Regions from separate parts of the Nonomuraea sp. NPDC059023 genome, predicted to be linked through region 1. Evidence: predicted binding sites of a transcription regulator. Region 1 holds the regulator's gene; the other holds the start of a gene.

Evidence for each region. The regulator HrcA, encoded in region 1, represses chaperone genes, less so after heat shock. The targets are predictions, from matches to a motif close to TTGGCACTCTCNNNNNGAGAGTGCCAA.
Region 2: the regulator HrcA is predicted to act here: its motif matches at 6,861-6,887, upstream of groES (co-chaperone GroES).

The regions. Positions count from the first base shown of each region.
Region 1 covers NZ_JBHYIO010000005.1:283,534-298,953, reverse strand. Annotated here, with positions in the region: gene ccmA (heme ABC exporter ATP-binding protein CcmA) at 1-431, opposite strand, end outside; gene ACFWYW_RS11545 (hypothetical protein) at 534-806, shown strand; gene ACFWYW_RS11540 (MOSC domain-containing protein) at 850-1,473, shown strand; gene ACFWYW_RS11535 (glycoside hydrolase family 18 protein) at 1,541-2,797, opposite strand; gene hemW (radical SAM family heme chaperone HemW) at 2,895-4,115, shown strand; gene ACFWYW_RS11525 (hypothetical protein) at 4,137-4,520, opposite strand; gene ACFWYW_RS11520 (hypothetical protein) at 4,517-6,124, opposite strand; gene ACFWYW_RS11515 (DUF4870 domain-containing protein) at 6,207-6,899, opposite strand; gene ACFWYW_RS11510 (DUF3097 domain-containing protein) at 6,896-7,720, opposite strand; gene ACFWYW_RS11505 (hypothetical protein) at 7,738-8,658, opposite strand; gene hrcA (heat-inducible transcriptional repressor HrcA) at 8,802-9,815, shown strand; gene dnaJ (molecular chaperone DnaJ) at 9,827-10,966, shown strand; gene ACFWYW_RS11490 (16S rRNA (uracil(1498)-N(3))-methyltransferase) at 10,995-11,726, shown strand; gene ACFWYW_RS11485 (hypothetical protein) at 11,731-12,375, opposite strand; gene ACFWYW_RS11480 (SigE family RNA polymerase sigma factor) at 12,372-12,917, opposite strand; gene ACFWYW_RS11475 (histidine triad nucleotide-binding protein) at 13,148-13,492, shown strand; partial or broken gene ACFWYW_RS11470 (PhoH family protein) at 13,590-14,294, shown strand; partial or broken gene ACFWYW_RS11465 (LAGLIDADG family homing endonuclease) at 14,283-15,110, shown strand; partial or broken gene ACFWYW_RS11460 (PhoH family protein) at 15,372-15,420, shown strand, end outside.
Region 2 covers NZ_JBHYIO010000016.1:141,440-156,859, forward strand. Annotated here, with positions in the region: gene rimI (ribosomal protein S18-alanine N-acetyltransferase) at 1-276, shown strand, start outside; gene tsaD (tRNA (adenosine(37)-N6)-threonylcarbamoyltransferase complex transferase subunit TsaD) at 269-1,294, shown strand; gene ACFWYW_RS26855 (hypothetical protein) at 1,792-3,348, opposite strand; gene ACFWYW_RS26860 (methyltransferase domain-containing protein) at 3,522-4,694, opposite strand; gene ACFWYW_RS26865 (Uma2 family endonuclease) at 4,719-5,318, opposite strand; gene ACFWYW_RS26870 (MarR family winged helix-turn-helix transcriptional regulator) at 5,352-5,849, opposite strand; gene ACFWYW_RS26875 (NAD-dependent epimerase/dehydratase family protein) at 5,955-6,815, shown strand; gene groES (co-chaperone GroES) at 6,974-7,288, shown strand; gene groL (chaperonin GroEL) at 7,370-8,989, shown strand; gene ACFWYW_RS26890 (sigma-70 family RNA polymerase sigma factor) at 9,764-10,399, shown strand; gene ACFWYW_RS26895 (DUF5319 domain-containing protein) at 10,920-11,297, opposite strand; gene ACFWYW_RS26900 (hypothetical protein) at 11,534-11,698, shown strand; gene ACFWYW_RS26905 (helix-turn-helix domain-containing protein) at 11,778-12,788, opposite strand; gene guaB (IMP dehydrogenase) at 13,239-14,720, shown strand; gene ACFWYW_RS26915 (GuaB3 family IMP dehydrogenase-related protein) at 14,724-15,420, shown strand, end outside.

The DNA of each region.
Region 1 (15,420 bases):
GGCCGTACCAGGGCCGCGGCCAGGGCGAGACGCTGGCGCTGGCCCGTGGAGAGCTTGAGCGGGACGGCGTCCGCGCGCGGACCGAGGTCGAACAGCTCCAGCGCCCGCTCCACGCTCATGCGCGGCCCATCGTGTACGGCCAGCACCAGCTCAAGGTGCTCCCGCGCGGTGAGACCCGGATACCAGGCCGGTTCGTCCCCCGTCACCGCCACCCGCCGCCAGAACGCCGCCACGTCGGCCGGAGGCGCACCGAAGACCGTGACCTCTCCGCTCGTCGGCGGCTGGAGACCGGCCAGGCAGCGCAGCAGCGTGGACTTGCCGGACCCGTTCTCGCCCACGACCGCGACCAGCTCACCTGGTCGTACGACCAGGTCGTGGCCGGTGAGGATGGGATTGCCGCCGAGTTCGACGGTCAGGCGGACAGTGGTCACGAGGGGATCGCACACCGTTCGACCCTACCCGGCGCGGCATTTTTGTCGGTGCCGCACTCTAGCCTTTCGAATCTCGAACATGAGTGCGATAGGAGGAGTGTTGTGATCGCTGCTGAGCGGTATGAGAGGGCGGCCCTGCTGGGTGTCGCGATAGCGGAGGAGACGCGGCGGCTGCTCCGCCTGCATCTGCGCCCGGCCGAGGTGGCCCCCGACGGCACGGTGGGGGTGGAGGTGCCCTATCCGGACGCGGCGGTGGTCCGGGCGGTGCTCGACGTTGCCGCGGAGTGCTTCGGTGAGGAGGGCGACGGTGAGGCGGCGCGGGAGGCGGCGCTGTCGACGTTGTTACAGCTGGCCGACCTGAGGCTCAGCCGGTGACCGCGTGTGCCCCCGCCGCGCGGGGTCGGTTACCGTCGGAGCCATGCGGCTGATCTCAGTGAACGTGGGGCGGGCGGTCGACGCGGAGTGGGCGGGCAAGCTGGGGCGCACCGCCATCGACAAGAAGGCGGTCACGCGCCGCGTCGGCGTGCGGCAGAACGGGCTGGAGGGCGACGAGCGGGCCGACCAGCCCAACCACGGCGCGCCCACGCAGGCCGTCTATTCCTATGCCCGCGAGGACTATGACTGGTGGGAGGGGGAGCTGGGGCGGGAGCTACGCGACGGCCAGTTCGGCGAGAACCTCACCACGTCCGGGGTGGACGTGTCGGGGGCGGTGCTGGGCGAGCGCTGGCGGGTCGGCACGGCGTTGCTGGAGGTGAGCGGGCCGCGCATTCCGTGCGTGGTGTTCCGCAACTGGATGGACGAGCCGGGCTGGCTCAAGCGCTTCACCGACGCCGGCCGGGTGGGCGCGTACCTGAGCGTGGTGGAGACGGGCGAACTGGGCGTCGGCGACCCGGTCGAGATCGTGGCCCGCCCGGAGGAGAGCGTCACGATCGCCGAATCCGTGCTCGCCTACCACGGCGACAAGGACGTCATGGCCCGCATCCTGGCCTTCCCCGGCCACGGCTCCTACTGGGACCGCCGCGCCGAACGCCTCCTGCGCTGAAGGTCCGCGAGCGGGGAGCGGCGCACGGGCAGCCCCCCGCTGGTGCGGCCCGTGCGCCGTCCGACTTCTAGCGCAGAACCCTGTACAGGGCGGAGGTGAGCGAGGCCTTGGCGTCGTCACCGTCGATGGACCACATCATGTAGCCGCCCAGGCCCTTGTGCCGGATGTAGGCGGCCTTCTGCAGCATCACGATCGGGTCGTCGTAGGTCCAGAACTCGGTGCCGTCGTACAGCCACACGGCGCCGGTCCTGACGTCGCGGTAGCGCTTGCCGGGCTTGGCGAGGATGTCCTTGTAGTCCTCGGAGCCCGCCTCCCACTTGCCGGGGGCGGCGCCGGTGGCGGGCTGGTAGACGCCGTCTCCGGCCGGGCCCGCCGGCACGCCGGTCCAGCCCTTGCCATAGGCGGGCACACCGGCGACGAGCTTGCGGATCGGCGCGCCGCGCTCCAGGTAGTAGTTGATCGTCTGGTCGAGGCTCTCGCGGATCTCGTTGGGGTCGCGGCGGTCGTTGAAGAGGTTGGAGTGGTGACCGGTGATCTTGTCCCACGGGCCGTGCAGGTCGTAGCCCTGGATGGTGGCGTAGTCCAGGTTGCGGAAGACCTTGCGCACCTCGAGGCCGGCGTCGATGACGCGGGTGGCCGCGGGCAGGAACGCCGTGATCAGGGCGGAACGCTTGTAAGCGTTCATCTGCGACCTGAGCTCGGCGACGAAGGCGGTGAAGTTCTGCTTGTCCTCGGGACGCACGACGTTGCCGGGGGCTCCGGGGTAGCCGGGCCACTCCCAGTCGAGGTCGATGCCGTCGAAGACGCCGGCGCCCGTGCCGTCGGCCAGGCCGGGCAGGTTGCCGCGCAGCCACAGGTCGATGCAGGACTTGGCGAGCTTGCTACGCGATTCGGCGGTGAGGACGGCGTCGGAGAAGTACTTGGAGCCGGTCCAGCCGCCCAGCGAGATCAGGACCTTGAGCTTGGGGTGCTTGGCCTTGAGCTTCTTGAGCTGGTTGAGGTTGCCGTTGAGTGCCTGGCCGGGCGCGTCGGCCACGCCGTCCACGCTCTGCTCGGCGGGCACGGGACGCTGCCAGTCGGCCCAGGCGTCGGCGGAGTAGCACTCGGCCTGCTGGTTCACGAACCCGAAGGCGTAGTTGATGTGGGTGAGTTTGCGGGCGGCCCCGCTGGTCTCCATGTCCTTGACGTGGTAGTTGCGACCGTAGACGCCCCACTGGACGAAGTAGGCGACTCTCTTGTAGCCGGATCCGTGGTTGGCCTCTGCCGGGGCCGACACCACCGTCATACCGAGTAAGAGGGTGAGAGCGAGCAGGACTTTCTTCACGCGGCGTCTCCTGAATTGATAGGAAACTTTCCTTTAAGATGCCCTGACAGTAGGACGGTGTGATCGGGCAGTCAATGGCAGAAGGCAGACTGGAGGGGTGCCATCCACCCTGCCCGACGGCGATCCCGCGCCCCCGTCCGGAGAGCTGCCCGAGAGTGCCCTGCGCGGCCTCGGCGAGCGCCCGTTCGGCTTCTACGTGCACGTCCCGTTCTGCGTGACGCGCTGCGGCTACTGCGACTTCAACACCTACACCGCCGCCGAGCTGGGCCCCGGCGCTTCGCACCGGGACTACGCCGACACCGCCATCGACGAGGTACGGCTCGCGCGCCGCGTGCTCGGCACGGCCGACCTGCCCGTCGAGACGGTGTTCTTCGGCGGCGGCACGCCCACCCTGCTGCCCGCCGGCGACCTGGCCCGCATCCTGGCCGCGATCGACGAGGAGTTCGGCCTGCGCCCCGGCGCGGAGGTCACGACCGAGGCCAACCCCGAGTCCGTCGACCCCGGTTATCTGGCCGAGCTGCGCGCGGGCGGCTTCAACCGGATCAGCTTCGGCATGCAGTCGGCCAAGGAGCACGTGCTGAAGGTGCTCGACCGGCACCACACGCCGGGGCGGGCGGCGCAAGCCGTACGGGAGGCTCGGCAGGCCGGGTTCGCCCACGTCAACCTCGACCTCATCTACAGCACCCCGGGAGAGAGCGACGACGACTGGCGGGCGTCGCTGGAGGCGGCGATCGCCGCCGGGCCCGACCACGTCTCCGCGTACTCGCTCATCGTCGAGGAGGGCACGCGGCTGGCGGCCCGCATCAGGCGCGGCGAGCTGCCGATGCCCGACGACGACGTGGCCGCCGACCGCTACCTGATCGCCGACGAACTGCTGGCGAAGGCCGGGTACTCCTGGTACGAGGTGTCGAACTGGGCCAGTTCCGAGGCCGGCCGGTGCCGGCACAACCTGCTCTACTGGACCGGTGGCGACTGGTGGGCCGTCGGGCCGGGGGCGCACAGCCACGTGGGCGGCACCCGCTGGTGGAACGTCAAGCACCCCGCCGCGTACGCGCAGCGGCTGGCCCAGGGCGTCTCCCCTGCGCACGCCAGGGAGGTGCTCGAGGACGCCGACCGTGAAGTGGAGCGGCTGATGCTGGAGCTGCGGCTGATCACCGGCTATCCGCTGGCCGACGTGGCGCCCGGCGCGAAGCTCGCCGTGGCCAGGGCCGTGGGGGACGGGCTGCTGGAGCAGGAGGCGTTCAAGGCGGGCCGCATGGTGCTGACCCTGCGAGGCCGCCTGCTCGCCGACGCCCTCATCCGCGACCTCACACTCTGACCGACGTTACACGAGGCGCCGTCACAGGAAGGTGGCGATCAGGTCGGCGATCGGGCCCAGTGCTGCGGCGAGGGCCGTGACGGGCGCCAGGCGGGTGCCGAGGCGGTCGAGGGCGGCGGTGACCCGGGCCGGGTCGCGCTCCCCGGGTTCGGTCTCGGCCTCGGCCAGCACCTCCTCCAGGTCACGGCGGGCCTGCCGGGCCTGGGGCAGCTCGGCCGCGTGCGCCTCCACGAGGGCCAGGAGCGCCACCACCTGACTCCGCAGCCGCTCCAGCTCCTCCCGCGGGACGGAGCGTTCCTGGCCGGGCTGGAAGATCGAGCCCTGGCCGCCGATGTTGCTGCCGGTGAACGTGCCGCCGCTGACGACGGTCCCGTAGTTGGGCGCCGACGGGTCGGGCGTGCTCATGCGGCCCCCTTGCCGGCGGGCGCGGCGAACTGGGCGCCCTGGCCGCCGATGTTGGTCCCGTTGAACGTGCCGCCGTTGACCACCGTGCCGTTGTTGATGACGGCGGCGATCTGCTGCCGGTACGCCGCGGTGTCCACGCCGCGCTGCTCCAGGAAGTCCAGCACCGCGTTGTTCAGCCGCTCCTCCACGAGCTTGGCGTATTTGAACGCGTCCAGCCCTTCGAGGAAGGTGTTGATGCGCGGCTCGGCCCCCGCCTCACGCAGGCTGATCCTGGCTCCGTAGTCGTAGACCACGTACTTGTCCGGGTCCTCGGGCAGCCGCATCGCCATGAAGATCCGCCGCAGCAGCCGGGCGGGCGCGCCGACGACGTCGCGGGCCAGCGCGAGCGGGGCGCGGCTGAGCGCCGCCAGCACGAGCGCCGCGCCGGCCTCCCTGGGCAGCTCGTCCACCACCCGGTAGGCGGCGCGCACGGGCGGCAGCGCGGTCACGATGAACTCGGTGTAGAGCATCCGGCCCTCGACGGCCAGATGGATGAAGATCGACACGGTGGTGTCGCGGTCCTCGGCGGGCAGCACCTCGTCGCCGTCGACGTCGGTGACGGCCTCGCCGCTGGTGCCGACCACGATCCACCGGTAGTGGCGGGCGCCCGACTGCGGGTTGCGGATCACCGCCTGGAGCTCCCGGTCGCTGAGCTGGTAGCGGGGCCGGGTGCCGTGCAGCAGCGGATGCTCACCGTGGAGCTGGTTGAGGCGGCCCTGCGCGATCACGTGGTCGAGGATGTCCAGGTGGACGGGCATGGCGGGCTCGGCGGCCGTGCGCATCTGGCTGAGCCGCTCGCCCACGAACTCGTGCAGGTCCACCGCGTCCACCATGGCCGGCGCCCGGCCCGCGTCGCCGGTGCGCCGGTCGAGCTCGGCCGCGATCGTCCAGGCCCGCACGAGATCGCCCGCGCCGACGAACGGGTTCTCGCCGGAGTAGAGCGTCAGGTTGCCGTGCTGCGCGAGCTTGACCTCCGTCATCCGCGGGCCCGCCTCCGCTCCGGTACGGCCCGCGCCCGGCCGCAGCCGCTCCGACAGGATCCGGTAGACGCGCACCCGGTAGGCCAGCACGGTGGCGATGGCGGCCACGAGCATCAGGGGCGCCATCCAGCCGGAGCCGCTGTCCTCCTCGAACTCCGAGCCGCTCGCGCCGAGATACCTGGTCAGCAGCAGCGCGGGCACGACCACCAGGGCGAAGAAGCCGATCACCAGACCGGCCACGAGGACAGGACTCAGCCGCCTGCGCTGCCCCAGGCTGCCGAACCCGCCGGAGGCGAAGGCCGCCAGCGCGCCCAGGACCGTGAGCCACGGCATCGTGGCCTGAAAGTTGAACAGCAGGGCGAGCAGCAGCATCACCGTGACCGCGGCCTCCCTGACGGTCAGCAGCGACCGCGAGTAGAGGCAGTGCCGCAGCACCGGGCCCAGGTCGAACCCGCCGACCGACGGCGCCACCGCGTGGTGGCGGCGCGCGATCAGCGCGTACAGCGCCCGGTCGCGGAAGCCGGGATCCAGGTAGGCGGCCGCTGCCAGGTATCTGGTGGTGTTGCGCAGGCGCTCGTGCACCATGACCTCCCCGTGAGTGACCCGTCCATCGTCACCCGGGGAGCTGGGATCATTCCGGAGAGTGATCGAACCGTGATTCTCCGTATTACTTGATCATGCGGATGCTGATCGGGTAGCGGTAGTTCTCGCCCTTGTTGGTGGCGATGGCCGCCTGGATGTGGAAGATCAGCGAGACGATCCAGACCACCGGCAGCAGCAGGAAGCCGATGATGACGATCGTCAGGATGAAGGAGACGATGTAGCCGATGAACATGGTGATCTGGAAGTTCAGCGCCTCGGCCGCCTGGTCGCGGACGTAGGGGGACTCGTCCTTCTTCATCAGGTAGATGATGAGCGGGCCGATCCAGGAGACCAGCAGGCCCAGCAGGTGGGACAGCATGGCCATCGTGGTGTCGTCGGTGCCGGGGCGCGGGCCGTACATGCCGGGGGTGTGGGGCTGGGGGGCCGCCGGGTAGCCGTAGCCGTAGCCGGGCGGGGGCTGCTGCGGGTGACCGTAGCCCTGGGGGCCCGACGGCTGCTGCCCGTAGGGGTAGTCGGCGGAGGGCGGCTGCTGGGTGTACCCGCCTGACGGCTGCTGGCCGTAGCCTCCCGGGTACGCGCCCGGCTGGCCGTACCCGCTCGGCGGCTGTTGACCGTATCCGCTTGGGGGCTGCTGGCCGTACCCGCTCGGGGGCTGTTGACCGTAGCCTCCCGAGGGCGGCTGGCCGTGGCCGGGAATGTCGGAGCGCTCCACGCGGCGGGTGGAGTCGTCGTCAGGCTGGGGGTGGTCCTGGCTCATGATGCCTCCGTGACGAAGTCGATCAGCTCCTCGACCCGGCCGAGAAGCTCGGGCTCGAGGTCGGAAAAGGTCGAGACGGAGCCCAGGATGCGCCGCCACGCCGCGGCGGGCTCCATGCGCCAGCCCAGGGCGGCGATCACGCCCTCCTTCCACGGCACCCCGCGCGGCACGTCCGGCCAGCCGGGGATCCGCAGGACGGACGGCTTCACCGCCTGCCAGATGTCGATGTACGGGTGCCCGACGATCAGCACGTCGGGCGAGCTGACCTGGGCGGCGATCCGGCTCTCCTTGGAACCGGGCACCAGGTGGTCCACCAGGACCCCGAGCCGCCTGCCGGCGGACGGGCCGAACTCCGCGACGATGGCGGGCAGGTCGTCCACGCCCTCCAGGTACTCCACGACCACGCCCTCGACCCGCAGGTCGTGGCCCCAGATCTTCTCCACGAGGGCGGCGTCGTGCACGCCCTCGACGTAGATGCGGCTCTCGCGGGCCACCCGGGCGCGCAGGCCCTCGACGGCGATCGAGCCCGACGCGCTGCGCCTCTTCCCGCCCGCCGGGGTCCCGCCCGCCGCCGGGGCGACCGGCCGCACCAGCGTCACCGGCCTGCCCTCCAGCAGGAACGCCGCCGGCGCGAGCGGGAACAGGCGGCGCTTGCCGAATCGGTCCTCCAGCGTGACGGCCTCCTTGTCGCAGGCCACCACGGCGCCGCAGAAGCCGCTATCGGCGTCCTCCACGACCAGGTCGAGATCCGCCGGGACCTGAGGGATCTTGCCCTTGCCCGGACGCCGCCAGTTCCCCGCGAGCACATCACCGTCGTACACACGGGGACCGTAGCAAATCACCCGCCCATCGCGAGGCGCTTGCGGTGGCCGCTGCGGCGCACCAGCACGACGACCGTCCACACCACCGCGATGAGCACGCCGACCGCGGGCAGGATGAACAGCGCGGCCACGCCGCCCATGATGCCGCCGGCCGCGGCGGTCAGGTCCTTGCCGACGCCGAAGCGGGTCTGCGCGTCGGGCTCGATCGTGCAGCTGATCTGGTAGTCACCCGCGGCCGGGGCGTTGACCAGCGCGATCAGCTCCCAGCTCGTGCCGTTGAGCTCGACGGTCTGGTTCACGGGCGTGGTGACGAGCTTGGCGTTGCCGTTGATCTGGCACTCCCAGCTGACCTGGGTGCCGCGCGACAGGTAGAGCGCGGGCCGGTCGGCCGGGTCGATGGTGACCGTGGCGGGCTGGCCGGGCTGGAACGTCTTGCCCGGGGCGGCGCCGCTCACGCCACTGGTCACGCCGCCCGCGAACAGCGCGATGCCGGCGATCACGAACACGACGGCCACGCCCCAGGCCACGGCGATCTGCCACAGGGGCGGGCGCAGCCGCTTGCCGTCCACCGGAGGGGGGAACTGGGGGGCGCCGTACGGGGGCTGGCCGAACTGCTGCTGGCCGAACTGGGGCTGCTGACCGAAGGGTTGCTGGCCGAGGGGCGGCTGGCCGTACTGGGGTTGCTGGCCGTACTGGGGGCCCGACGGCGGCTGGCCGTACTGGGGACCTGAGGGCGGCTGGCCGTACTGCGGGCCTGAGGGCGGCTGGCCCTGCGGGGGGCCCGACGGCGGCTGGCCGTACGGCGGGCCGCCCGCAGGCCCGTACTGGGGGCCGCTCTGCGGCGGGGGGCCGTACGGGGGTCCGCCCTGCGGCGGAGGCTCGTACGGAGGCTGCTGAGGAGGCTGCCATCCTCCACCCTGCCGGAAATCTTCACTCATAGCTGCAAGTGTGGACGTATCGGGTTGCCGTCCGCTAGCACGTGGGTTATCGCACCTTGTGGGTGAGAGCCGTACACTTGGCACTCGGGAACACCGAGTGCCAGACCTGGCGTTTCCCAAGGGAAGAGGTAGGAGGTGCACACGTGCTCGACGACAGGAAACTCGCGGTCCTCCGCGCGATTGTCGAGGACTACGTGTCCACCAACGAACCGGTGGGCTCCAAGGCGCTGGCCGAGCGCCACAACCTCAAGGTCTCCCCGGCCACGGTACGCAACGACATGGCCGCGCTGGAGGAGGAGGGGTACATCACCCAGCCGCACACCAGCGCGGGCCGGGTGCCGACGGACAAGGGCTACCGGCTCTTCGTCGACCGGCTCTCGCAGATCAAGCCGCTGTCCACGGCCGAGCGCAGGGCCATCGAGACCTTCCTGGCCGGCGCGGTCGACCTCGACGACGTGGTGACCCGCACGGTACGGCTGCTGGCGCAGCTGACCAGGCAGGTCGCGGTGGTGCAGTATCCGACGCTGACGCGCTCCAGCGTGCGTCACGTCGAGCTCGTGCCGCTGAGCGAGCGGCGGATCATGCTCGTGCTGATCACCAACACGGGCCGGGTCGAGCAGCGCGTCGTCGAGCTGCCCGAGGTCATCGAGGACCCCCGGATCGCCCACCTGCGCGCCGTGCTCAACGCCTGTCTCGACGGGTGCGGGCTGGCCGAGGTGCCCGACCTGGTGGCCGACCTGCCGGAACGGCTTCCGGTGGAGGACCGGCCGGTTGTCGCGACGATTCTGTCGGTCCTGCTGGAGACGCTCGTCGAACGGCACGACGAGAAGATCGTTTTCGCCGGTGCGGCCAACCTGGCCGGCGCCGACTTCACCATCGGTCTGCGCGACGTCCTCGAAGCGCTGGAAGAGCAGGTCGTGCTCATGCGCCTGCTCGGCGAGACGACAACGGACACCCCGACCGCGCTCACCGTGCGCATCGGAGCGGAAAACCCCTATCTCCACGGCACGTCCATCGTCGCCACCGGATACGGTTCTGGCGACAACCAACTGGCCCGGCTGGGCGTCCTCGGCCCCACGAGGATGGACTACCCGGTGACCATGGGCGCCGTGCGCGCAGTGGCACGCTACGTCAGCCAGATCCTGGCTGCTTCTTAAGAGGTCGATAAGTGGCAAACAGCGACTACTACAGCACCCTCGGGGTGCGCCGTGACGCCAGTCAGGACGAGGTCAAGAAGGCCTATCGCCGGCTGGCCCGTGAGCTGCACCCGGACGTGAACCCCGATCCCGCGACGCAGGAGCGTTTCAAGGAGATCACGCAGGCGTACGAGGTGCTGTCGGACCCGCAGAAGCGCCAGATGTACGACCTTGGCGCCGACCCCTTCGCCGCCGCCGGCGCAGGGGCCGGAGCGGCCGGTTTCGGCGCGGGTTTCCCCTTCAGCGACATCATGGACGCCTTCTTCGGTACGGCGGGCGGCGGGCGCGGCCCCCGCTCGCGGGCCAGGAGGGGCCGCAACGCCACCATCCGCGTCGAGCTGGACCTGCGCGAGACGGCGTTCGGCACCACGCGCGAACTGGTCGTCGACACCGCCGTCGTCTGTGAGGTCTGCCAGGGCGCGGGCGCCGCGCCGGGCACCCACCCCGACACCTGTGACATGTGCGGCGGCCGGGGCGAGGTCTCCCAGGTCACCCGGTCCTTCCTGGGCCAGGTCATGACCTCGCGGCCGTGCCCCCAGTGCCAGGGATTCGGCTCCATCATCCGCAACCCCTGCCAGGAGTGCGCGGGCGACGGCCGGGTGCGCACCCGCCGTACCATCAAGGTCCGCATCCCCGCGGGCGTCGAGGACGGCACCCACATCCAGCTGGCCGGTGAGGGCGAGGTCGGCCCCGGCGGCGGCCCGCCCGGAGACCTCTTCCTGGAGATCGTCGAGCGGCCGCACGAGATCTTCGAGCGGCGCGGTGACGACCTCCACTGCACCGTCCAGATCCCGATGACCGCCGCCGCGCTCGGCACCGTGCTGACGGTGGAGACGCTCGACGGCGCCGAGGAGGTCGACGTCCGCCCCGGCACGCAGTCCGGCCAGGTGATCTCCATGTACGGCCGCGGCGTGCAGCGCCTCAACGACTCCGGCCGCGGCGACCTGCTCATCCACGTCAACGTGGAGACGCCGGGCCGCCTCGACCCGGCCCAGGAGGAACTGCTGCGCGAGCTGTCGAAGCTGCGCGGGGAGGAGCGCCCGCCCGGCAAGTTCGCGCCGGGCCAGCAGGGCTTCTTCTCCCGCCTGCGAGACGCCTTCAACGGCCGCTGACCTCCTTGTACGGCGAGCGGGGGCGGCCATGAGCGTGCCGGTGTTCCTGGCCGGGCGCGAGACGTTCGGCGGCGATGAGGCGGTGCTCGACGGCCCGGAGGGCCGCCACGCGGCGGCCGTCAGGCGGCTGCGGGCGGGTGAGCGGGTCGACCTCACCGACGGCGCCGGCGCGGTGGCCGAGTGCGTCGTGCGCGAGGCGCTCAAGGACCGGCTGCTGCTCGACGTGCTCAAGCGTTACGAGGTCCCGGCTCCGGCGCCGCGCGTGGTCGTCGTCCAGGGGCTGCCCAAGGGCGACAGGGGCGAGCTGGCCGTCGAGATGATGACCGAGGCCGGTGTCGACCGCATCGTGCCCTGGGCGGCCGCGCGCAGCATCACCCAGTGGAAGGGCGACAAGGTCGCCAAGGCGCTCGGCAAGTGGCGCGCCACCGCGCGGGAGGCGGGCAAGCAGGCGCGGCGCTTCCACGGGGCCGAGGTGGCCGATCTGGCCTCCACCGCTCAGGTGGAGGCGTTGCTCGGACGGGCGGCGCTGGCGCTCGTGCTGCACGAGGAGGCGGCGCGGCCGTTGTCGCGGGTGAGCCTGCCCGCCGACGGGGAGATCGTGCTCGTGGTCGGGCCCGAGGGCGGGATCTCGGAAGGCGAGCTGGCCGGGTTCGTCGCGGCGGGAGCCGTACCGGCGCTGATGGGGTCTACGGTGCTGCGGACCTCGACCGCGGGAGTGGCCGCGGCGGCGGTGCTGATGGCGCGCACCGGGCGCTGGTGAGACCTCAGCTCACCTGGTTGGAGGTCAGCGGCGTCGTCAGGTCGGTGGGCGGCGCGGGCGGCTGGTCGTCCGGCGGGCACTCCTCCGGCGGGCAACTGCCGGACGGGATGGGCGTGTCGGTGGGGCCGGAGGGGGTGGGACTGGCGGACGCCGTGGGGCAGTCCTCGCGCGCGGCGGTCTCCTCCTCCGGAGTGGACGGGCAGGGCGTCGGCGTCGGGGTGACGCTGCCGCTCGGGGACGGCTTCGCCGTCGACTTGGCCGACTCGGTGGCCTGCCCGGGCGACGTCGGCGTGGGCGTCGGGTCGGCAGGCAGGATCGCCGGCTCCGACCTGCTCGGGCTGGGCTTGTCCTGAGGGCGGTTGGTGGAGGAGTTGTCCGGCGGGGCGTCGGTCTCGCGGACGTGCTCGACCTCCGTGGGCGTGATGACCCTGTCCCGCAGTGAGGGAACCACCATGACGACGGTGCCCGCGACCAGTACGGCACTGACCGTGGCGGCGCCGATGCGCCACCACAACACGCTGCGCACGCCCCGCCGCTCGATGCGGCCGCGGATGATCTCCAGACCTTCCGGAGACGGCACGACCGCGTCCGCCTCCGCGCGGAGCACGCGGCGCAGAATGTCGCCGTACTCGTCGGGCGGCTGGGTCATGACATCTTCTCCAGGACGGATCGCAAGGCGGCCATGCCACGGGCGGTGTGGCTCTTGACCGCGCCCTTGCTGATGCCCATGGCATGGGCGATCTCAGCCTCGGACAGATCCCCGTAGTAACGAAGGACAAGGGCCTCTCTCTGCCGGGTCGGCAGCGCGCGTAATGCCTCGATGACCGCGGAGCGCTCCAGCTCGCCGATGGCGCCGTTCTCGGCGCTCGGGGCGTCTGGCAGGCCCTTGGGTGCGTACTTCTCCACGACGGCTCGGTGACGCAGAACGGAACGGGACCGGTTGACGACAGACTGCCGCAGGTAGGCGAGTGCCTTGTCGGGGTCACGCAGTCTGCGCCAGGCGCCATGGATGGCGACGAACGCGTCCTGCACGACTTCCTCCGCTGTTGCTATGTCGCGCACGAGCAACACGGCGAGACGAACCAATGACCGGAAGTGCGCACTGTACAGCGCGGTAACGGCCACGTCGGCGTCCCATCCGACCGGCACCGCCCCCAGCGACCTGTCGGCCAGAAGGGTTTCGGTGGTCACATCAATGGGACGCTCGGCCTTCCCTGCGGGTTTACGCTCTTCCGGTTCTTGAGGTTTTCCCGGTTCCTTGGGGTGCATTACCCAGTCGTGTCCTCGCCAGGTGGCCTCGCCCGAGCCTGAATCGTCTTTTGTGCTGAAGTGTCGCACACACACCCTAACCGCGTGGATCTTCCGGCGCACGGTACGCAGGATTACCGATTGGCAACGGGTCGCCTCGCTAGGCTACTCCCGTGACCGACTGCCTCTTCTGCAAGATCGTGGCCAAGGAGATCCCGGCCGACGTCGTCCACGAGAGTGACCGTACGCTCGCCTTCCGTGACATCAACCCGCAGGCGCCCACGCACGTGCTCGTGATTCCCAAGGAGCACCACTCCGACGCCGCGGCGCTGGCCGTGGCCGACGACGGGCTGGCCGACGACGTGCTGAAGGCCGCCCACGCGGTCGCCGTACAGGAAGGGGTGGCCGAAACCGGGTACCGCGTGGTGTTCAATACCGGGGCCGGTGCGGGGCAGACCGTCTTCCACGTGCACGCGCATGTTCTCGGGGGGCGCAACCTGACCTGGCCTCCCGGCTGATATTGACGCGAGCGCGCGGGCCACTCCCGGCTACGATGGGGCCAGAGAAGTACACCCGAATTAAGACCGGGAGGCATCAGGCCCGAGGGCCTGACCCATGTCCGAACTACACGAATCCCGACGCACGGCACCTCCCTCGCGCACTCAGGCCAAGGTGCTGATCCCGGACGAATACCCGATGGTCAGCCTCCTGGGCTCCCGTGACGAGTTGCTGCGCGTCATCGAGGGCGCCTTCCGGGCCGACATCCACGTCCGGGGCAACGAGATCACCATCACCGGGACCCCCGACGAGAGCGGCGCCGTCGTGCGCCTGTTCGAGGAGCTGGTCGAGGTGCTGCGCAACGGCGGCGAGCTCTCGCCCGACGCCGTCGAGCGGAGCATCGCGATGATGAAGATGACCTCCGAGCGGCCCGCAGAGGTGCTGTCGCTCGACATCCTGTCCTCCAGGGGGCGGACCATCCGCCCCAAGACGGCCAACCAGAAGCGCTACGTCGACGCCATCGACAAGCACACGGTCGTGTTCGGCATCGGCCCCGCCGGCACCGGCAAGACCTACCTGGCCATGGCCAAGGCGGTCCGCGCGCTTCAGGAGAAGAAGGTCAACCGGATCATCCTCACCCGGCCGGCGGTCGAGGCGGGGGAGCGGCTGGGCTTCCTGCCCGGCACGCTCTACGAGAAGATCGACCCCTATCTCCGGCCGCTCTACGACGCGCTGCACGACATGCTCGACCCCGAGACGATCCCCAAGCTCATGGCCGCGGGCACGATCGAGGTCGCGCCGCTGGCGTACATGCGCGGCCGGGCGCAACCGGTCGACTCCGGCGTCCTGACGCCCGAGGGGTTCCGCGCCATCGGGGATCTCCAGGTCGGGGATCTGGTCATCGGCTCCAACGGCGAGCCGACGCCCGTGCTCGGCGTCTATCCACAGGGCGAGAAGCGGATCTACCGCCTCTTCAGCCAGGACGGGGCTTCCGTCCTGGCCTCGGAAGACCATCTCTGGGCCGTCCGCACGCGCGACGACGCCCGGCGCGGCAAGCCGTACAGGGTGCTGGAGACCAAGGAGATGGTCGGCGACCTCCGGACGGCTCACCACCGCAAGTGGGAACTGCCCATGCTGGGTGCGCCGGTCAGCTTCCCCGAGCAGCCGGTGCCCATGGATCCGTATGCCCTGGGCCTGATCTTGGGCGACGGATGCGTCACGGGCTCCACGACGCCGTCCTTCTCGACCGCCGACGCTGAACTCGCACAGGCGCTGGAAGGCGCCTTGCCCGGCGTGGTCGTACGGCGGAAGAGCGGGCCCGACTACGTTCTCAACCGGGTCGCGACGGCGGGCGATCGGGTGACCACGGCCAATCCGGTCACCGCCGTCATGCGGAGTCTGGGCTTGGCGGGCACGCGTTCCGGCACGAAGTTCGTGCCCGATCCGTACCTGTACAACTCCGCGGAGGTAAGGCTGGCCGTGCTTCAAGGCCTGCTCGATTCCGACGGCGGGCCGGTTCTGCAGCGGGGCGGGTCGTGCCGCATCCAGTTCAGCACGACATCGCCGCGGCTGCGGGACAACCTGGTCTTCCTCGCGCAGTCGCTCGGCGGCGTCGCCTACTGGCGGGAGCGTCCTGCGCAGGGGCGTGCTCCGGGTCACGCCAGAGGGCGGGAGGTGCGTCACCGCAGCGACACCTACGTGCTCGACCTGCGGTTGCCGGAAGGCGTTGAGCCTTTCCGGCTCAGCAGGAAGGCCGACGCCTACGCCGCCGCCGGAGGCGGGCGGCCGATGAGGTTCGTGGACCGCATCGAACCGGCGGGCACCGCGGAGTGCGTGTGCATCCAGGTGGCGGCGGAGGACTCCCTGTACGTCACCGAGGACTTCCTCCTGACGCACAACACGCTCAATGACGCCTTCATCATCCTCGACGAGGCGCAGAACACCTCGC
Region 2 (15,420 bases), on a different contig from region 1:
GCGGGGCTCGCCGCGGCCGGCGACCAGGCCGACGTGCAGACCATCGCGGTACTACAGGACCACCAGAGCCGCGGCATCGGCGGCGCGATGCTGACCGAACTGCTCGGCGAGGCGCGCCGGCGCGGGGCCAGGGAGATCTTCCTGGAGGTCAGGTCCGACAACCCGCGGGCCAAGGCGGTCTACGAACGGTTCGGTTTCGAGGAGATCGGCCTGCGCCGGCGCTACTACGACGACGGCACCGACGCGGTCATGATGAGAAGGAAGCTGGATGGCTGACAAGCACGAACCCCTGGTGCTCGGCATCGAGACCTCGTGCGACGAGACCGGGGTGGGGATCGTACGCGGGCACACGCTGCTGGCCAACACGATCGCGTCCAGCATGCACGAGCACGCCAGGTTCGGCGGCGTGGTGCCGGAGGTGGCCTCGCGGGCGCACCTGGAGGCGATGACGCCGGTCGTGGAGGGGGCGCTGGCCGAGGCGGGCCTGACGTTCTCCGACATCGACGCGATCGCGGTCACCGCCGGTCCGGGGCTGGCCGGGGCGCTGCTGGTGGGCGTGGCCGCCGCCAAGTCCTACTCGCTGGGCCTGGGCGTCCCCCTCTACGGCGTCAACCACCTGGCCGCCCACGTCGCCGTCGACCAGCTCGAACACGGGCCGCTGCCCAAACCCTGCATCGCCATGCTGGTGTCCGGCGGTCACTCGTCGCTTCTCCTGGTCCCCGACGTGGCCCAGGACGTGATCTCCCTCGGCTCCACCGTCGACGACGCCGCCGGTGAGGCCTTCGACAAGGTCGCCCGGGTCCTCGGCCTGCCCTTCCCCGGCGGCCCCCACATCGACCGCGCCGCCCGCGAAGGCTCCGCCACCGCGATCGGCTTCCCCCGCGGCAAGATGGACGACGGCACCCTCGACTTCTCCTTCTCCGGCCTGAAGACCGCCGTGGCCCGCTGGGTCGAGGCCCAGGAGTCGATCCACGTGCCCGACGTCGCCGCCTCCTTCCAGGAGGCCGTGGTGGACGTGCTGACCCGCAAGGCCCTTCAGGCGTGCAAGAAGTACGACGTGAAGGACCTGCTCATCGGCGGCGGCGTCGCGGCCAACTCACGGCTGCGCGCGCTGGCCCAGGAGCGTTGCGACAAGGCGGGTGTACGGCTGCGCGTGCCCCGCCCCGGGCTCTGCACCGACAACGGGGCCATGGTCGCCGCGCTGGGTTCTGACCTGGTGGCGGCCGGGATCACCCCGTCGGCGCTGGACATCCCCGCCGACTCGTCACTGCCCATCACGACCGTCCACGTGTAAGGCGACCCCCACTCCACACACCGCTTCCCACCACCTGCGCGCCCCGGGCCTCCGCGTGTTGTGAGGTTCCGGGTTCCCAGGCGTGCCGCGTTGCTGGGTTTCAGGCGCCGATTCCCTCCGGGGCTTTAGGTGTGATGCCAGGCCCGGGGGTTTCGGGTGTGACGGTCCCGGGGGCCTCAGGTGTGATGCCGGGCCCGGGGGTTTCGGGTGTGACGGTCCCCCGGGGTTTCAGGTGTGATGCCGGGTCCGGGGTTTCGGTGTGGCGGTCCCCGGGTTTTTCCGGCGCCGCGCGGTGGGGTGTTGGGCGGTGGGGTTCGGCGCCGCGCTGGACGGCGGCCAGCGCGGCGCACGGAACCCGGTCAAGAGCGGAGTTGTTACGGCGAGCACCCCGTGAGCCCTCACGACCATCGCTCGACGGACGGTCAGGGGTATGGCGGGGCGGGTAGGTGGGCTCTGCCGTAACGGCTCCGGGAGCTTTTGAGGTTTGAAAAGAGCAATCAGTCCTTGGATCGGGTGGGGCGGAGGAGCGCCTCGGCGAGGGCGAGCATGGTCTCCTCCAGGGCGCCGAGGCGCTTGGTGAGGTCGGTGGAGGCGTCGGTGACGGACTGGGTCAGCTCGTCGCGGTCCGGGCGGGCCTCGATCGTGGCCGAGAGTTCGGCGGCGGCGGTGGCCAGGCGTTCGTCGATGGCGTCGAAGCGCTTGACCTGCTCGGTCGTCTGCGAGTCGAGCAGTTCGCCCACCCGCTCGGCGATCGCCAGCGTCGCGGGGAGCTGGCCGACGCGCTGGTTGACCGCCTCGACCCGGTCGTCGACGCCCTCCAGTTGCTCGGTGCCGCGGGTGAGCTGCGTGTCGACGCCGTCGAAGCGGGCGACCACGTGCTCCTCGACCTCGCCGAGGCGCTCGTCGAGGGATTCGAAGGCGTTGTCGAGCTTGTTGAAGCGGCCTTCGGTGCGCGTGGCGGTGTCGGAGCGGTGCTGGTCGGCGGTGGCCAGCCACTCGTCGACGATGGTGACCCGCCCGTCGAGCGTCTCGAAGCGGGCCTCGACCCGGCCGTCGAGGTCGCCGATGCGCTTGCCCATGTGGTTGTCGAGGTCGCCGATGTGGGTGTCGAGCTCGCCGACGCGCTTGTCGAGGCCGACGAGACGGCTGTCGACGCCGCCGACCCTGCCGTCGATGCCGTCGAGGCGGGTGTCGATGTCGGCCAGGCACTCGTCGGCGGTCTCGATGCGGCCGTCGACGCTGGTGAGCCGGCCGTCGACGGCGATGAGGCGGCCGTCGACCCGGTCGACCCGGCTGTCGAGGCCGTCGAGGCGGCCGGACAGGCGCTCCTCCGCCGTCTCGACCCTCGCGCCGACCTGCTCGACGGCGCCCTTGAGCTCCTCGCCGACCGCGCCGATGCGGGCGGTGAGGGTGCCGGACAGGTCGGCCATGCCGCCCTCGACCCGCTCGGTGCGGCCCGTGAGCTCGCCGATGGACTTGTCGAGCCTGGTGAAGCGGTTGGCCGCCGCCTCCATGCTGGCGTTGAGCTGGCCGAGCTTCCCGGCGAAGTCGCCGAGCCGCTTGGCGATGCCCTCGGTGCCGTCGAGCACCGTCTGCAGCCGCTTGAGCGCCTCGTCGACGCTCTCGCCGACCGTGCCGACGTCCGCCCACAGGCTGGGCAGCTCGATGACGGGGCTGACGCGCTGGCTGACGTTCTCGACGCGGGCGTCGACGTTGCCGATCTGCTCGCCGACGGCGTCGACGTGGTCGCGTACCGCCTCCACGTGCTGGGCGAGCCCTTCGGCCCAGGTCGGCGGCTTGGCGGAGATGTCGTCGAGGCGGCCGCTCACGGACTCGAGCGTGCCGCTCAGCCCGCCGAGCTCGCGCTCGCGCACCTCGCGCAGCAGCCACTCCATGCCTTCGAGCCGCTGGCGGATCTCGTCGAGTACGGCCCCTTGGGTGCGCTGCTCGTAGACGTGGTCCTGGGCGGCGCGCGCGAGTAGTTCCCGCATCCTGTCGGATATGGCGGTCTGGCCGCCTGCCTGCAAAAGGGTGGTGTGATTGGAATGATCCACCGAAAGCTCCTTCACTCGCCGACGGAGTGCCGCGCAGCGGTGGGATAGGTCCGGTATGCAATGACTGAAGGAGAACGCGGTAATCCGCTATAGGGGGGAGAACTCCCGCGCGTCCACCTTAGCCTTTGGATCAAGGTCCGTCGGGGTGACTGGAAAAGATCCTGTTTTGTCATTTATGCAGGTGGGAGCCCCAGGCAGATGAGAACAAAAGGTTGGTTCATAATCCGCGTGAGGATGATTACTCCGGACTTGTCACCGGAAAGTCTCAGGTCTCGCCGCAATCGTTCGATGTCCACGGCGGAGCCGCGCTTCTTGATGGTGACATTTCCTATTTCGCGGGCCCGGAGTGCCGCCCGCAGCCGCTTCAGCGAGAACGGCAGCGCCTCGTCCACCTCGTACCTGGCCGCCCAGGGCGTGTCCACCGGCTCGTCCCCGGTGATATAGGCGATCATCGGATCCGCCAGCCGCCCGCCCACCATCTCGGCCACCTCGCCCACCAGATGGGCCCGGATCGCCGCCCCGTCCGGCTCGTAGACGTACCGCCCGAGTTCACCCACCGCGGCATGCACGCCCGTGGGCGTGAGCGTCTGCCCGCCCGGCAGCAGCGTCGCCCTGCGTCCCGCCTGCCCGGGAGTCCAGAGCGCCGCCTCCTTGACCTCCCCCTTGTACGAAACCCACTCGGCCTCGGCCGCCTCCGGTATGTACTCGTACGGAATCCCCGGCGCCACCTTCAGACACGACCCCCGGGCCCGCCCCGCCAGATCCATGACCACCGGCCAGGGCGGCGAGTAGGCCTGCGGGTCGAACGTCCTCCCCCTGGCGGTACGGCGGGCCGGATCGGCGAACAACGCGTCGTACTCCTCCGGGGCCACCTCCGCCGCGTCCCCCACCCGCACGCGTACCCGCTCCGCGACCCCCAGCGCCTCCGCGTTGGCCCGCGCGACGGCGGCGGTGAGCGGATCGAGCTCGACGGCGTCCACGTGATGTCCGGCCCGCGCGAGCTCCAGCGCGTCCCCGCCGATCCCGCAGCAGGCGTCCACCACCCGCGCGGGCCCGTGGGTCATCGAAGTCAGCCGCCGCGCCCGATGCGCCGCTACCTCGGCCCGGGTGGACTGCTCCAGCCCGTGCGGCGTGAAGTACATGAGCCGGGCGTCGTCCCCGAACTTCGCCACCGCCCGCGCCCTGAGCCCGGCCTGGGTGAGGGCGGCCGAGGTGAGCGCGCTGTCGTAGGTCTTCCTGAGCCGCGTGGCCGCCTTGACCGGATCGCTCCCGCTCAGCTCGACCGCCTCGTCCAGAGCTTTGCGGCCACGGGGGGTCAGCAGGTCGAGAAAGGCGTCGAGGTCCACGTCATCCGACGTTAGTGCACGCGGTCAGTCCAGCAGGTCGGCGAAGTCGACCTCGACGGGGAACGGGGACTTGGCGGCAAGCTTGCCGTGGTGGGTGGCGTCGGCGCGGTAGAAGTGCGTGACCTCGTCAAGCACGTAGCTGTGGATGACGGGTTTGCCTTCCTCTTCTTCGACCAGCCAGAAGTGTTTGATGCCGGCGTCGGCGTAGATCCGGGGCTTGACCTTCCGGTCCCGATGCTCGGACTCGGGGGAGACCACCTCGACGACCAGATGGACCGCCTCCTTGGGGTAGGAGGTGGCGTTGTAGTCGTCGGACGCGTCGATCACCACGAGATCGGGACAGGGGCGCTGGTGCTTGGCGATCTTGACGTCCATATGTGTGGCCACGGCCAAGGACTCGGGAGCCTGTGCCTTGAGGACGGAGTGCAGGTTCGAGATGACGCATCCGTGGAAGCGACGCTGGAGGGACCTGAGGATGAGGGTTCCGTCAATGAGTTCGACACGCTTGAAGAGGTCCAGTTCGCCGTTGGGCCCGTCCTCAGGCAGGAGATCGAGGTCGTCGGCCGTCCAGCCTCCGTCAGGTGGGTACGGCCAGTTGGCCAGAACGTCTCGCGTGGCGGTCACGTCACTCACTGTAGCGTTCGTGGTGGTAGGAAATCACAGCTCCGTGTCGCCCAGGGAGACCAGGAGTTTGCGGAGGGTTTCGGCCAGGGTCTTCTGGTCGGCGGGGGTGAGGGCGGACAGGAGCCTCGCCTCGTTGGCGACGTGGAGGGCCAGGAGGTCGCCGGCCAGGCGTTCGCCCTCCTCGGTCAGCGCCACCAGGACCATGCGGCGGTTGCTCTCCAGCGGCCAGCGCCGTACCAGGCCGCGCTCCACCAGACGGTCCATGCGGTTGGTCAGGGCGCCGGGGCTGACCAGGGCGGAGGCGGCCAGGTCCTTCATGCACATGGTGTGCTCCGGGTTGCCGCGCAGCAATGTGGCGAGCATGTCGAACTCCCACGGCTCCAGCCCGTGCTCGGCGAAGAACTCCTTGATGCCCCGCTCCAGCAGGCGCGAGGCACGGGACAGGCGGCCCACCACGCCCATCGGGCTCACGTCCACGTCGGGGCGGGTGGCGGCCCACTGCTTCGTGATCGCGTCCACTGCGTCTCGCATGGTGCGCACACTATCAAAAATTTCGAGGTTGAAATGTTCGAGGGTCCGGGCTACTGTCCACCACGTCGAAAGTTTCGATGTCGAAGTGTTTGGGGTGGAAGAGCGATGAAGGTTCTGGTGCTGGGCGCGACGGGGTACGTCGGGGGCGCGCTCGTCGAGGAGCTCGCCGGGCGCGGTCACGAGGTCGTGGCCCTGGTACGGCCGGCCGCCGACGGGGGCAGGCGGCTGCCCGCCGTACCGGAGGAGAGGTATGGGGACCTGTCCGACGCGGCGTCGATCACCGCGGCCGTGACGCCGGACGTCGACGCGGTCGTGCACGCGGCGCAGCTCACCGGCGACGAGGGGACCGACCTTCAGGTGATCGGGGCGCTGCTCGGCGCGGGCAGGCCGGTGGTGTACGTGAGCGGCGTGTGGGTCCTCGGCGCGACCGAGGACGGGCACGAGGAGAGCGCGGCCGACCCGATCCCGATCGTGGGGTACCGGCCGAAGGTGGAGGATCTGGTGCTCGGCGCGGGCGGCGTGGTGGTACGGCCGGGGCTGGTGCACGGGCGCGGCGGCGGGATCCCGGCGATGTTGCGCGGCTGGGCGGCCGAGCGCGGGAGCGGGGTGCACGTGGGCGAGGGCGGGGAAGGATCGTCGTTCGTGCACGTGGACGACCTGGCCGAGCTGATCGCGACGGCGGTGGAGAAGGGGCGGCCCGGCGCGGTCTACCACGGGATCGCCGAGGAGCACGTGCCGCTGGCGCGGGTGGCCTCCGCCGCGGCGTGGTCGGTGGGGGTCGGCGAGGGCGTGGACGTGCTGTCATGGCCGGTGGCGGAGGCGGCGGGGGTCGTGGGCCTGCCGTTCGCCGAAGCGCTCGCGCTCAGCCAGCGTGTCAGCTCTGCGCGAACCCGTGCGGCGCTCGGATGGGCCCCCAGCAGGCCGGGTATCGTCTCCGAGCTGCGGGAAGGCTCTTACGCGCGCTGAGCCGGTTCGTGTTGACTGTCAAGCCCCTCTTGCATATGTTTCGTGTTGGCACTCTCCCCTTGAGAGTGCCAACGTGCGACGAGGCAGGTCTACCACCCGCGACGGCAGGCCCCGCTGGTCGCCTCTTCTAGATCATTCAAATCTGAAGGGGAGGTCCGATCGTGACGACCGCCACTAAGGTTCCCGTTAAGCCGCTCGGCGACCGCATTGTGGTCCAGCCGCTTGAGGCCGAGCAGACCACCGCTTCCGGCCTGGTCATCCCAGACACCGCCAAGGAGAAGCCGCAAGAGGGCAAGGTCCTCGCGGTGGGCCCGGGCAACTGGGACGAGGACGGCGACAAGCGGATTCCGCTTGACGTCTCCGAGGGCGACATCGTCCTCTACAGCAAGTACGGCGGCACTGAGGTCAAGTACGGCGGCGAGGAGTACCTCGTGCTCTCCGCCCGCGACGTTCTCGCGATCATCGAGAAGTAAGCCGGTATGTGTCGGGCCCCGGACGCAGCTCTCAGCAGAGGCGACCGGGGCTTTCGACGCTAGGAGAGGACTTTCAACCAAATGGCGAAGATCCTGGAGTTCGACGAGGACGCGCGGCGCGCTCTTGAGCGCGGCGTCAACGCCCTCGCGGACGCCGTGAAGGTAACCCTCGGCCCGCGTGGCCGTAACGTCGTCATCGACAAGAAGTTCGGTGCTCCGACGATCACGAACGACGGCGTGACCATCGCTCGCGAGGTCGAGCTGGAAGACCGCTACGAGAACCTCGGCGCCCAGCTCGCCAAGGAAGTGGCCACCAAGACCAACGACATCGCGGGTGACGGCACCACCACCGCGACCGTCCTGGCCCAGGCCATGGTCCGCGAAGGTCTGCGCAACGTCGCCGCCGGCGCCTCGCCGCTGTCGCTGAAGCGCGGGATCGACAAGGCCGCCAAGGCCATCAGCGACAAGCTGATCGCCAGCGCCCGCGAGGTCGGCGACAAGAAGGAGATCGCCAACGTCGCGACGATCTCCGCCCAGGACGCCAAGATCGGCGATCTCATCGCCGAGGCGTTCGACAAGGTGGGCAAGGACGGCGTCCTCACGGTCGAAGAGTCCAACGCCATGGGCATGGAGCTCGAGTTCACCGAGGGCATGCAGTTCGACAAGGGCTACCTGTCGCAGTACATGGTGACCGACCCCGAGCGCATGGAGGCCGTCCTGGAGGACGCCTACGTGCTGCTCACCCAGAGCAAGATCGCCTCCATCGCGGACTTCCTGCCGCTGCTGGAGCAGGTCGCGCAGACCAAGAAGCCGCTGTTCGTGGTCGCCGAGGACGTCGAGGGCGAGGCCCTGGCCGTCCTGGTCACCAACAAGATCCGCGGCACGTTCACCTCCGTGGCCGTCAAGGCCCCGGGCTTCGGTGACCGTCGCAAGGCGATGCTCCAGGACATGGCCATCCTCACCGGCGGCCAGGTCGTCGCCGAGGAGGTCGGGCTCAAGCTGGAGCACGTCGGTCTCGAGGTGCTCGGCACGGCCCGCCGCATCGTCGTCACCAAGGACGCCACCACCATCGTGGACGGCGCCGGCGACGCGCAGGCGATCGAGGACCGGGTCAAGGAGATCAAGCTCGCCATCGAGCAGTCCGACTCAGACTGGGACCGCGAGAAGCTGCAGGAGCGCCTGGCCAAGCTGGCCGGCGGTGTGTGCGTGCTGCGTGTCGGCGCCGCCACCGAGGTCGAGCTCAAGGAGAAGAAGCACCGTCTCGAGGACGCGATCTCCGCGACGCGCGCCGCGATCGAGGAGGGCATCGTCTCCGGCGGCGGCACCGCGCTGATCCACGTCGGCAAGGAGCTGGACGACCTCGGCCTCACCGGCGACGAGGCCACTGGCGTGGGCGTCGTCCGCCGCGCGCTGGTCGAGCCGACCCGCTGGATCGCCGAGAACGCCGGCCTCGAGGGCTACGTCGTCACCCACAAGGTGGCGGAGCTGGCCGCCGGCCACGGCCTCAACGCCGCGACCGGCGAGTACGGCAACCTGATCGACCAGGGCGTCATCGACCCCGTCAAGGTCACCCGCTCGGCGGTGCAGAATGCGGCGTCCATCGCCGGCATGCTGCTCACGACGGAGGCCCTGGTGGTCGAGAAGCCCGAGGAGGAGGCCCCCGCCGCCGCCGGCGGGCACGGTCACGGCCACGGCCACTGATCGTTTCTCCTGGATCGTCACCTCCCGAGGCCGCCAAGGCCCGCTGAGGTCGCCACGGCCCGCACCGCTCGCCGGTGCGGGCCGTTTCGCGTCCGTGGGTGCCGTTTCCCGTGTGCGGGTTGTCTTCGTGCGTGCCGTTTCGCGTCCGTGCGGTCCTCTGTGCGTGTCGTCTTCTGTGCGTGCGGTCTTTCAGGGCTTGGGTCCGTCTTCTTGCGGGTCCGTTTCGAGGGTGCGTCGGCGGCGGGGGCGATCGTTCGGGCTGAGGGGCGGGTTCTCGGGGGTGGGCGTCTGTGCTGGGGACGCCCCTGGCGGGGCTGGGGTGCGTTCTGCGGCCCTTCCGTTACGGCCCAGCCGTCCTACCCCCACCCGCCGCACAGGGCCGGGCTCCGTCCAGGGTGACGCTCCTCCGGTGATGCGGGGCCGGGCGCCGTTACGCGCGCATCGTGCCCGCCTGGGTGGTTTATGCCTTTGTGCGAGTTTTTATGGGCATGAGGCGTATGTAGCGCATGAGGTCCGGTGGGCGATCTCATGCGTAGGGGCGGCGACCGGTGGATGTCCAGATGTGGAAAGTTGGGTTATTGCGGTAAACCAACCTATGGAGTAAAGCGTCTCGCGCCCGTGACAATTTTCGCGCATTTCGGGGAATCTGGTGAAATATTCCGACTCCATAGAAAGGCTTAGTGTGGTCGTCCGATTACGGGTAGTTATCGTCTCTTCAATGTGACCAATCCGTAGCCGTTCGCCATGACGACAGGCCGGACCAGGGCGGGCATCATGCCTAACGTGAGCGAGGGAAGCGTCGCCGACGCCAAAATTGGGGTAAGGCTCGCGTCGAGACTTCCGGCACGGACGGATGACTCCGACCTAAGAGAACTGACGAGCCTCGCCGTTGCGGGCGATCGTTCTGCGATCGAATCCCTGCTCGGCGAGTTGCGGCCGATGGTGGTGCGCTATTGCCGCGCCCGGCTGGGCCGGGTTTCCGGGCAATATCACATTGCAGATGACGTGGCCCAGGAGGTCTGCATCGCGGTGCTGTCCGCACTGCCGCGCTACCGGGACATGGGCCGGCCCTTCGCCTCCTTCGTCTTCGGCATCGCCTCGCACAAGGTGGCCGACGCGTTGCGGAGTTCGGTGCGCTCCGCCGTACCCACGCAGGATCTTCCTGACGGGCCCGACGAGGGCCCGGGGCCGGAAGAGACCGTGGTCCGCTACATCGAGGTCGAGCACGCGCGCAGGCTGCTGGCCCGGCTGCCCGCCAACCAGCGCGAACTCCTGCTGCTGCGGGTGGTGTCAGGACTGTCGGCCGAAGAGACCGGTAATGTACTCGGCATGTCACCAGGAGCGGTCCGCGTCGCCCAGCATCGGGCGCTGGCCAGGTTGCGGCAGATGGCCGAGCTGGAGTCGGCTTGACGCCGGAGGAACACGTGGAGGGCGCGGTCGCGTACGGCGACCGGACGCCCCCGAGCTCAACCGGCCCGTCGCCCCACGTCCCGGCCGATCCGTCATCCGGCGGCTCGGCCCGTGTGACGGCTGACGGACCTTCACCCAAGCTCTCGGATGGTCCTGTGCCCGAGGGCTGGTCGGTACGTGGGGGTTCGGCGGCTGAGGATTCCGCTGCGGCCGGCAGGTCTTCTGGGCCGGAGGAGTCCGTCTTGCCGGGGGCCGAGCCCTGTGGGGCGGTGGCCGACGAGGGGGCATCCGGGGCGCCGGCGGTCGGGGAGCGGGTGTCTCGTGCTCTGGCGGATTCCGTGGAGTCGGCGGCACGGGAACGGCAGCCTGGCAGGGCGGTGGGCGGGGAGTGGGAGCTTCAAGGGTTGACGGCTGAGGAGCAGACGGACGCGTTTCTGGATGCTCTGGCGCTCGGGTATCAGCCTGACGCGACGGATCCGGCGCTACGGCTGCTGGCGGCGTTGCGGCACGACCTCGACGATCAGCGGCGCTCTTCGGTGTCCATGACGCCGTCGACGTAGCCCCTCGCGTACTCCCAGGTCACGTAGTCGGCGGGGTCGGGGTGGAAGGCGGGCTCGTGTACCTGCGGGCGGCCCTTGTCGATCATCTGGCGGAGGTTGCCGCGGAGCAGTTCCCAGTCGAAGAAGTGCTGTTCGCCGCATTCCGGACAGTCGAGGACCAGTCCGAGGACGCCCTGAGGCTCCAGCAGCGAGCGAAAGACTTCCACGTCGGCGAGGTCGGTGATGGCCTCGTCGCGCTCGGCCGCCGTCAGCGGCTCCGGGTCGTCGAATTCGCCCATGGCCGAGGAAGGATCGTTCGGATCGTCCGCGAACGGGTCGCGGGGGACGTCTTCCAGCACCTTTCCACCATAGTGACCTAACGCAGCCTGGGCACTAATAAGCACCGCACCGACCCCTTGTGCCGCATTCACCCCGGGACCACAGCTCCCGAAATACCGGCAAACTCCCTGCCAAAACCCTGGCCAGGCCCCGGGTCCACCTTCCCGACCACGCTCAGGTCCGCTGGTTCGCCCCTCCGGGTTCGGGGCCCGCCGCCTTGGGTCGGCCGGCTCGGGTCGGCTGCTCGGATCGGGCTGTGCTCGGGCTGCTTGTCGGACGGCACTTCGAGGTGGCCGCCTCGGGTTGGTCGGCCGGAGTGGGGCTGCGCTCGGGTGGGGCTGTGCTCGGCCGCTTGCCGGACGGTGCCTGGGAGCGCACCGCGCGGCCCCGGGGCCGCTGCTTCGCCGCGTGGGTGCGCTGAGGTGTGCCGGCCGGGGTCCGGGACGGTGGCGCGGGTGATACCGGGGGGTGAGGGGCGGGGCCGTACCGGAAAGGTGGGGTTAGCCGAGCCAGCCGCGGCGGGAGGCTTCGACGCCGGCGTGGAAGCGGGACTGTGCCCCCAGTTCGGCCATCGCGTCGGCGAAGCGGGCGCGGACGGTGCGGACCGAGACGCCGAGGTGGCGGGCGATCGAGTCGTCGCACATGCCCTGCGCGGCCAGCCGCAGCACCTGGACCATGCCGTCGCCCCGCCGCCCCCACGGCAGGGGTACGGAGCGGCTCCACAGTTCCTCGAAGAGCGAGCGCAGGACGCCGACCACGATGGGCGCGCGGACGAGGTAGAAGTTGTAGGCGTGGTCGGGCAGGCCGCCGCCCCACAGCGCGGGCAGGCCGGCGGCTTCGGGGCCCGCGGTCATGAACCAGCTGGGCACCCGGTCGAGCGTGCGGACCCTTCCGCCGGACTCCAGCAGGCGCGTGAGCTGGTCGCGGACGCCTGGCAGGGCCAGGGTGGTCACCGGGATCACCGCGCGCATGCTGAGCAGGCGGCGTCGCTGGGCGTCGATCCAGGGGTCGGCGAACTTGTGGACGAAGTCGGTCATGGTGCGTTCGTCGGGGATGGCGATCAGCAACTCCAGCGGAGGAGCCTGTACGGCCATGCCGACCACGCTCTCGTAGAGCACGTCGGCCCCGCTGACCAGTTCGACCGGGAAGGGGCCGCTCTGGTAGTGGCGGCCGGCGTCGTAGTCGTGGATGAGGCCGCGGATCGAGCCCAGGGCGGAGTCGATGCGCCGGCTCTCCTCGGCCAGCCGGTCCAGTCGTTCGGCGATCAGCCGGCCGAGGGCGGCGGCCGGGTGCCGGGCGAGGTACTCGCCGGACCGCTCGTCCACCACGCCCAGCCGGACGAGGTCCTCAAGCTGCCTGCCGACCCTGTCGGCGGGGCCGTCCATGGCCTCGGCGAGCTCGGCCAGCGTGGCGCGGTGCAGGCGTAGGACCGCGGTGTACAGCGCGGTCTGTGCCGGGTCGAGGCCCAGCGTCTCGAGTGGATCGGAAACGGTGGTGGGCTCGTTACGCATGTGGGGGGCTCCGTAGGGGGGACACGGGCGTGCGGCGAGGATAACCCGGCACCGGACCTCTGTCCGGGTGTTGCTCTGACTCCTTCGGCGGGGGTGCAACTTCGTGCAATTGCACGTTTTCACATTGCGGTGTGCCCATGAGTAACGCAGGCTTAACCCAGCGTCGGCATCAAGGGTCGGGCGACGCGGCCATCAGGACGCGGAGGGGGGTTCGGTGGCGTAGAGCGCGTCCGACCAGATGCCGGTGGCCGGAGGAACCGGGCGGATCACCGACCGGCCGGTTCCTCCGGCACTTTTGTGCCTCTCCGGGGGCGCCGGGGAGACGGCGGTCCGTGGGGGTCATCGTCCCCCCGGCGCATTCTCACCCCCATCTTGCGGACCCGCGCGGTTCCGTTTGCAGGCAGGCCCTAAACTTGTCGCATCAGCGCATAGGCAGGAGGGGGCCGCAGCATGTCCAAATTCACCCAAACGGGGTTGACCTTCGATGACGTGCTGCTCGTGCCGGGATATTCGGATCTCCAACCGGGGGAAGCGGAGACCGTCACACAGCTGTCGCGCAACATCACGCTCGCCATCCCGCTGGTCTCCGCGGCCATGGACACGGTGACAGAAGCGCGCATGGCGGTGGCCATGGCCCGGCAGGGCGGCATCGGCATCCTGCACCGCAACCTGTCGATCGAGGAGCAGGCCCAGCAGGTCGACCTGGTCAAGCGGTCGGAGGCCGGGATGGTGACGAATCCGGTCACCTGTACTCCGGACGACACACTGGCCGACGTCGAGAGGCTGTGCGCGACGTACCGGATCTCGGGCGTGCCCGTGACCGACCGCGACGGCATCCTCGTCGGCATCGTCACCAACCGTGACATGCGCTTCGAGACCGACCAGAGCCGCCCGGTGCGCGAGGTCATGACGCCGATGCCGCTGGTGACCGCGCCGGTGGGCGTGTCGCGTGACGACGCCTTCTCGCTCCTGCGCAACAACAAGATCGAGAAGCTGCCGCTGATCGACGGCGACGGCCGGTTGCGCGGGCTCATCACGGTCAAGGACTTCACCAAGAGCGAGCAGTACCCGCTGGCTACCAAGGACGCGGGCGGCCGCCTGGTCGTGGGCGCGGCCGTGGGCGTGGGCCCCGACGCAGAGCTGCGGGTCAAGGCGCTGATCGAGGCCGGAGTCGACGTCGTCGTGGTGGACGTGGCCCACGGCCACTCCAAGGGGCTGGCCGACATGATCGCCACGGTCAAGGCCAACAGCAAGGTCGACGTGATCGGCGGCAACATCGCCACCAGGGCGGGCGCGCAGATGCTCGTCGACGCGGGCGCCGACGCGGTCAAGGTGGGCGTGGGCCCCGGCTCGATCTGCACCACCCGCGTCGTGGCCGGGGTGGGCGCGCCGCAGGTCACCGCGATCCATCAGGCCTCGCTTGCCTGTGGTCCCGCGGGGGTTCCGGTGATCGGCGACGGCGGCCTGCAGTACTCGGGCGACATCAGCAAGGCCATCGCGGCGGGTGCCGACGCGGTCATGCTGGGTTCGCTCCTGGCCGGGTGCGAGGAGTCCCCGGGCGAGCTGATCTTCATCAATGGCAAGCAGTTCAAGTCCTACCGCGGCATGGGTTCCCTCGGCGCGGTCCGCAACCGCGAGCGCGGCGGCATGTCCTTCAGCAAGGACCGCTACGCGCAGGCGGACGTGGGCGGCGAGGACAAGTACATCCCCGAGGGCATCGAGGGCCAGGTGCCCTACCGCGGCCCGGTCTCGGCGGTGGCCCACCAGCTGGTGGGCGGTTTGCGCCAGGGTATGTGGTACTCAGGATGCCGCACGATCGCGCAGATGCACTCCGACTGCGAGCTCATGCCGATCACCGCGGCGGGCCTCAAGGAGAGCCACCCGCACGACATCCAGATGACCGTTGAGGCTCCCAACTACCACAGAAGGTAAAACATGACTCAGGTGGAGATCGGCCGGGGCAAGACGGGCCGCCGGGCGTACGCGCTCGACGAGATCGGCCTCGTGCCCTCGCGGCGTACCCGTGACCCGGAAGAGGTCTCGATCGCCTGGCAGATCGACGCTTACCGGTTCGAGCTGCCTGTCGTGGTCGCGCCCATGGACAGTGTCGTCTCGCCGGCGACCGCGATCGAGATCGGCCGCCTCGGCGGCCTGGCGCCGCTCGACCTCGAAGGGCTCTGGACTCGTTACGAGGACCCGTCGCCGCTGCTGGAGGAGTGCGCCGCGCTCGACTCGGCCGCGGCCACCAAGCGGCTCCAGGAGATCTACGCGGCGCCGATCAAGGAAGAGCTGATCGGCCGGCGTATCGAGGAGATCCGCGCCTCGGGCGTCACCGCCGCCGTGCGCCTGTCGCCGCAGCGCACCGTGCAGTACCACAAGACGGTCATCGACGCGGGCGTCGACATCTTCGTCATCCGCGGCACCACCGTCTCGGCCGAGCACGTCTCGGGCAAGGCCGAGCCGCTCAACCTCAAGCAGTTCATCTACGAGCTCGACGTCCCGGTGATCGTCGGCGGCTGCGCCACCCACACGGCGGCGCTGCACCTCATGCGGACCGGCGCGGCCGGCGTGCTGGTCGGCTTCGGCGGCGGCGCCTCCCACACCACCCGCAACGTGCTGGGCGTGGCGGTGC